Psychroserpens ponticola: one gene and its partner. The main gene of each other region encodes a partner of the protein of the gene in region 2 in a complex. Links are inferred from orthologs where the notes say so. Each region holds a gene or a part of one and is shown on either strand. Other genes may lie near its edges.

What was found.
Region 1: the proteins of dnaB (region 2) and dnaG are in contact, whole or in part, in a crystal structure (PDB 2R6A), measured with the Geobacillus stearothermophilus proteins. The link is inferred for Psychroserpens ponticola from one-to-one orthologs. Residues at the interface, in WP_033016901.1 of Geobacillus stearothermophilus: Ser13, Glu15, Ala16, Gln18, Glu91, Leu92, Asp94, Ala95, Val96, Pro97, Thr98, Ala99, Ala100, Asn101, Tyr104, Tyr105, Ile108; in WP_049624496.1 of Geobacillus stearothermophilus: Lys456, Leu457, Leu458, Pro459, Ala460, Asn463, Ala464, Leu467, Leu535, Leu536, Ile537, Ala538, Gln544, Glu545, Asp548, Tyr549, His552.

The regions. Positions count from the first base shown.
Region 1 is NZ_CP116221.1:358,968-362,270, reverse strand. Bases 291-3,255 are described here. They hold dnaG (DNA primase), read right to left. Parts: upstream 2,775-3,255; coding sequence 807-2,774; downstream 291-806. Other genes in these bases: MUN68_RS01475 (hypothetical protein), read right to left, coding at 2,877-3,255; MUN68_RS01485 (response regulator transcription factor), read left to right, coding at 291-810. In the rest of the region: nadE (NAD(+) synthase), read left to right, coding at 1-53; more of MUN68_RS01485, read left to right, coding at 181-290; more of MUN68_RS01475, read right to left, coding at 3,256-3,303. UniProt on the Escherichia coli protein: RNA polymerase that catalyzes the synthesis of short RNA molecules used as primers for DNA polymerase during DNA replication.
Region 2 is NZ_CP116221.1:1,046,262-1,049,568, reverse strand. What follows is about bases 220-3,188. They hold dnaB (replicative DNA helicase), read right to left. Parts: upstream 2,489-3,188; coding sequence 950-2,488; downstream 220-949. Other genes in these bases: MUN68_RS04665 (acetyl-CoA carboxylase carboxyltransferase subunit alpha), read right to left, coding at 2,655-3,188; MUN68_RS04675 (AI-2E family transporter), read right to left, coding at 220-878. Also shown: more of MUN68_RS04675, read right to left, coding at 1-219; more of MUN68_RS04665, read right to left, coding at 3,189-3,307. UniProt on the Escherichia coli protein: The main replicative DNA helicase, it participates in initiation and elongation during chromosome replication. Travels ahead of the DNA replisome, separating dsDNA into templates for DNA synthesis.

The DNA of each region.
Region 1 (3,303 bases), 690 kb from region 2 along the record:
AACATAAAATGGTGCCTATACCAATTTGCGAAATTCCTAAGAATTTAAAATAATCAATGAATTAATCACTATAAAAAGCCGTACTTATTATTTTTTTTCTATTTTTACGTTGTTGTCTCCACATTCTAGAACTTAATCTAATTAGGTTCTGGCACTTAGTAACCAACTAAAATAAATATCATGATTAAGGTATTAGTAGTAGACAGCCATCCAATAATAAGGACTGGTTTAGAACTCTTATTTAAGGAACACAATGAGATAGAAGTTATTGGAACAGTTGGAAGTGGTGTTGAAATATTTGAGTTTGTAAGACGTCATCAGGTCGATGTTATCATATCAGAAATTGATCTTCCTGAACTTAATGGCATTACTGCATTGAGAGCCATTAAGAAAGAGCACAGTAGCATTAACATTATAATGTTTAGTTATCATCCTGAAGAAATATATGCGATTAGCACTATAAAAGCTGGAGCTTCTGGATATGTATCAAAAACAGAATCTACTGAAGTTATCGAAAAAGCAATTCTACTTGCTCATAGAGGTGATTTGTATTTAAGTGAAAAAATGTCAAAACATCTTAAATATAATGATACCAAAAAATCAAAAAGCAGAATTTACAAGCGACTATCAACTCGTGAAGTAGAAGTTTTAAAACTATTGTCTTCAGGTAAAAAGAATAAGGAAATTGCTTTAGAACTAGATATTAATGAAAAAACCGTTAGCACCTACAAAGCTAGATTATTCAAAAAATTGAATGTTACCAATTTAATAGATCTTGTCAACCAAGGCAAGCATATGGAAATTACTTAAACTTTTCCACCAATGACTTTTCCAAGCTTTCTTGAGAGCAACATTTTAAGACCTAGATAATCTTTGACATCTTCTAGAATACTTCTTGAGTTTGAATCTTCTTTTAATGTCTCATTTTGATATTCAGCAACTTTTTTATCAATTAAATAGCATCTTAATGTTAAAATAGTCTGATTTACCAATTGCGAAATACTATGTTGTTTTTCTTTTGGAATGATATGATTGCGCTCCCAATCGTGCAAATTATAACGTTCGTCATTCATTAAAATAGTGGTCACTTCCTCAGCTAAACTTTGGTCTAGTTTATTTACAAAGTTTCGTGTAGAGAATTCAGACTCTTGATGTAAGGTATCAATTATTGAATAATACAATGTTTTGAATATTGCATTTGTAAATTGCATTTCATCTTCTTGTAAATCCAAGTAGACTTTTTCAAAAACGCGCGCATTATGAACCACAGGTTCTAATTGTAATTCGCCATCATCACCTTCCTTTAAAACTAAATCTTCAAAATCTTCTGTTTTAGTTCCGTAGAGCAATAATATTTCAATGATTTTGCGTTCTAACTCGTATTGTAAATCTATTTTAGGTGCTTTAACCTCAGGTTTTACAACTTGAAATGCTTTTTGTTGCGTTTTATATACTTTGTTTGCCTCCTGATTTTCTTTTTTATTGATTTGAGCCAAGGTGCTAAATAACACATCTTCACTAATATCCATGATTCGTGAACACTCTTGGATATAGATTTCCTTTTTTATTTGGTCTGGAATTTTAGAGATACTATTAACAATTTCTCTAATCGTTTCGGCCTTTTTAATAGGATCATTATTTGCTTCTTTAACCAATAAAGAAGCCTTAAACTGAATAAAATCTTTAGCATTATTATCTAGATATGATGCCAACTCTTCTAGCGTATTTTGTTTTGCAAAACTATCTGGATCTTCACCTTCTGGAAACGTACAGACTTTAACATTCATACCTTGTTCTAGAATGAGATCAATACCTCTAATAGACGCTCTAATTCCTGCAGCATCACCATCAAAAAGAACCGTTATATTTTTTGTTAATCGATTTACAAGTCTAATTTGTTCTGGTGTTAATGCTGTTCCAGAGGATGCTACGACATTTTTAATTCCGGTTTGATGAAACTGAATTACATCTGTATACCCTTCAACCAAATAGCAATTATCTTCCTTTGCAATACTTTGTTTTGCATGAAATAAACCATACAAAATTTTACTTTTGTGATAGACTTCACTTTCAGGTGAATTTAGGTATTTAGCTGCTTTTTTATCCGTTTTTAAAATTCGTCCACCAAATCCTAAAATACGTCCACTCATACTATGAATAGGAAACATTACACGACCTTTAAAACGATCAAATTTCTTTTCCTCTTTTACAATAGTAAGTCCCGTTTTATTTAAAAACTCTAATTGATATCCTTTCTTTAATGCTGCATCAGTAAATGCATGCCATTCGTTAAGGGAATATCCTAAATTAAATGTTTTAATCGTTTCATTTGTAAAGCCACGTTCTTTAAAATAACTCAGTCCAATGGCTTGTCCTTGGTCAGTTTTAAGCATGACTTTTTGAAAATACTCATTCGCAAATTCGTTAACTAAGTACAAACTTTCGCGTTCATTAGCCTCTAACTTTTGCTCGTCTGTTTGTTCAGTTTCTTCAATTTCAATGTTATATTTTCTAGCTAAATATTTAATCGCTTCAGGATAAGTGAAGTGTTCATGCTCCATTAAAAACGTTACTGCATTTCCTCCTTTTCCGCTAGAAAAATCTTTCCAGATTTGCTTAACAGGTGACACCATAAAGCTTGGTGAACGTTCATCACTAAATGGACTTAAGCCTTTGAAGTTACTACCTGATTTTTTTAATTGCACAAAATCACCAATAACCTCCTCAACTCGAGCGGTTTCAAATACTTGTTCTATACTTCTTTGTGAAATCAAATGATTAAATAAAATTGAATGGTAAATTTAGGATATTATTAGCTAACAAAAAAGCTTCATTACTAATGGTAATGAAGCTTTTTAAGAAAATTAGTTTTCTATCTAATGTAAATCAAATCTTAGACCTAAAGATACATTATGTTGTTCAACAAGTTGGTCTTTAAACAATGGATTTAAATCATATTTTGCATAAAGTGATATTTGGCCATAACCAACATAAGCACTCAATCCATAAACAAAAGTAGAGGCATTAAAACTACGTCTTGATTTGTCTTTTACTTTATCTCCATCTTCTTTATAACGCAATTTACTTTGTGTGGCTAATCTCACTCCAGCATAACCTCCAAGTCCAACTTTAAATTTATTATATGTTGAATAACGGATTCTATTACCATAATCTTTAAATTTAGAAGGTCCAAATTCAATATGAACAGGGAACACCAAATTAGTGACTCTAAGTTGTGATTTCCTAAGTTCAACAGGAAACTCCTCAAGTGTAGTTTGGTCTCCATTTTGAACAAAATACAAA
Region 2 (3,307 bases):
ACAGTTATCACATTTATTGAAAAGGATTTCCCCATAAATATAGGTTCTAAAATAGCTCCAAATACAACCTGAACTCCAGAAATAGATAAAATAAAGAAGAACAAAGTACTTGTTGGATCAAGTTCAACAAACGCAAATATTGATAAGAGTATTACAGAAATAAACGAGCCAACCATTTGAACAAAATTAATTAAGAATGCGAAAAGTCCCCAAAAAATCGGAAAACTCACATCAAAAAACACACAAGCCAAACCTGTAAATATCCCAGTTAATAAGCTCACTAAAAACTTAACTTTAATAAAAGTAATTAAGTCTTTTTCAATTTTCATAAACGCTTTTATTGACGTATGCTTTCGTTTTAAAATAGTGTTATTCATGACTTTATGCATATTGATAGATTCTGACAACCATAAAATGGTAAAAAAGATAATCATCATTATGTTGGTGAAAAATTTTCTGATAAAATCGAAAGTAGATCCTATATTTTCTTTTTGAAAAAATTGAGATAATAAACTGCCTTCAGTATCGTATACAATTCCAAATTTATCTTGTAAATACAACATTAAATCATTGATTTTAATTTCAGCTTTACCAAAAAAACCTGTATTATTTGTTAAGATCTGTCTGCTTGAGAGTTGAACTAATTCAACACCAATAAAAACACCAATTGCAATAAGTGTAATCACAATAATAATACTTGCTAATCTTGGTACATTTCTTCTTCCTAATCCTCTCATTAAAGGTAAAAACAATAAGGCGATGAACATGGAGGAGAATAACGGGATAAATATAAACGACAACAACTTTAGCAAATAAAATACTAAAGGAATTACTATAAATAATAAGAGTGTATTAGTTGTTCGTCTTTGATCTAACATGAGTCAATTTCTCTTTTTTAGCTGAATAGCAAATTTAAGCTATTTTGTGTTGTTCTTTTTCTATAATAATCTTAAAAAGGTATATCGTTATCATCTTCTTCTGGAGCACCAAATGCATCTGAAGGTGATGGGAAATTTTCGGGTTTGAACGTATCATCATTTGCAGCTGCATTCATTTTAGAATGAAATTCACCAAAAGGTGTATCAAAATCATCAAGATTATCAAACTTACCTAAATGGCCAATAAATTTCAATCTGATATTTTCTAAACCACCATTTCTATGTTTTGCAACTATAAATTCTCCTTGACCTTCGGTAGGTGAACGATCATCATCATCCCATTCATCAATTTTATAGTATTCGGGTCTGTAAATGAAGCTTACAATATCTGCATCCTGCTCAATGGCTCCAGACTCACGTAAATCTGATAATAAAGGTCGTTTACTTCCTCCACGAGTTTCTACTGCACGAGATAATTGAGATAAGGCAATTACAGGAATGGCTAATTCTTTTGCTAGAGCTTTTAGGTTTCGTGATATGGTTGATATCTCTTGCTCACGATTCCCTCCTTTTTGACTTCCACCTGCTGTCATTAATTGCAGGTAATCAATCATAATCATTTTTATACCATATTGTGATGCTAAACGTCGAGCCTTAGCACGTAAATCGAAAATAGACAACGATGGAGTATCATCGATAAACAAAGGCGCTTTTTCTAAGGTTTTTACTTTAACATTTAATTGTTCCCATTCGTGCTTTTCTAATTTACCAGTTCTTAATTTCTCTGAAGACAAATTAGTTTCAGAAGAGATTAAACGCGTAATTAACTGTACAGAAGACATTTCTAAAGAGAAAAATGCTACAGGAATATTACTATCAACAGCAATATTTCTAGCCATTGTTAATGTTAACGCAGTTTTACCCATACCAGGACGTGCAGCAATAATAATTAAATCACTAGGTTGCCATCCAGATGTTAATCTATCTAATTTGGTAAATCCTGTAGGAATACCACTCATTCCTTCTTTGTTTGAAATCTCTTCAATTTTCTTTTTTGCTTGAATCACCAAGCTTTGAGCAGTTTCAGTAGATTTCTTGACGTTACCTTGAGTAACTTCATAAAGTTTTGCTTCAGCCGTATCTAATAAATCGAAAACATCTTTGGTTTCATCATAGGCTTCTTCAATAATTTCGTTTGAAATTTTAATCAAACTACGCTGAATAAATTTTTGTAAAATGATACGAGCATGAAATTCAATATGCGCTGAAGAAGATACGCGTTGCGTTAAAGAAATCAGGTAAAAATCGCCACCAATCAAATCTAATTTGGCATCTTTTTTAAGCTGACTAGAAACGGTTAATAAATCAATAGGTTCACTGTTTTCAAATAATTTGAAAATTGATTCAAAGATATGTTTATGAGCTTCTTTATAAAAAGCATCAGCGCTAAGAATATCAATAACCTCATCGACACCTTTTTTATCAATCATCATTGCCCCAAGCACAACCTCCTCTAAATCAATTGCTTGTGGAGGTATTTTTCCTTTTTCTAAATTTATAATTGTGCTTTTATCGACTTTATAGCCTTGTATTTGATTGGGTTGCTTCATAACTGCGAATGTAAAACAATTGTGACCTAAAACTGAAATTACAAAATTTTCAATCTTAACAGGTCATCAACAATTTAACTGTTAATAACTAGATTATATTGTTAATAGTGATAAAAAAAACCGAAACCTAAAGTTTCAGTTTTTTCAATCCTATATGAGATAAGGTTTAACCTTTAAAAACTCCCATATCAGCATATTTATCCATACGCTGTTTTACCAATTCTTTTGGTGATAAGTTTTTAAGATCTTCATGCGTCTTGATAATTGCATCTCTAACTGCTAAAAATGTTTTTTCACGATCTGTATGAGCACCTCCTAAAGGTTCTTTTATAATGGCATCAACGAGCTTCAATTTTTTCATATCAGGAGCTGTTAACTTTAGAGCCTCAGCTGCTTGTTCTTTATATTCCCAACTACGCCATAATATAGATGAACAAGATTCTGGAGAAATTACAGAATACCAAGTATTCTCTAACATCATAACCTTGTCTCCTACTCCAATTCCTAATGCTCCACCAGAAGCACCTTCACCAATAATAATGGTTATGATTGGTACTTTAAGGCGAGTCATTTCTAAAATATTTCTAGCGATCGCTTCTCCTTGTCCGCGTTCTTCAGCTTCAAAACCAGGATAAGCACCAGGAGTATCTATTAAAGTAACTACAGGGATCCCAAATTTTTCGGCAGACTTCATCAATCGTAAAGCTTTACGATAGCCTTCAGGATTAGACATTCCAAAATTTCTAAATTGCCTTGTTTTAGTATTATACCCTTTTTGTTGTCCAATGAACATATAACTTTGATCGCCAATTTTACCTA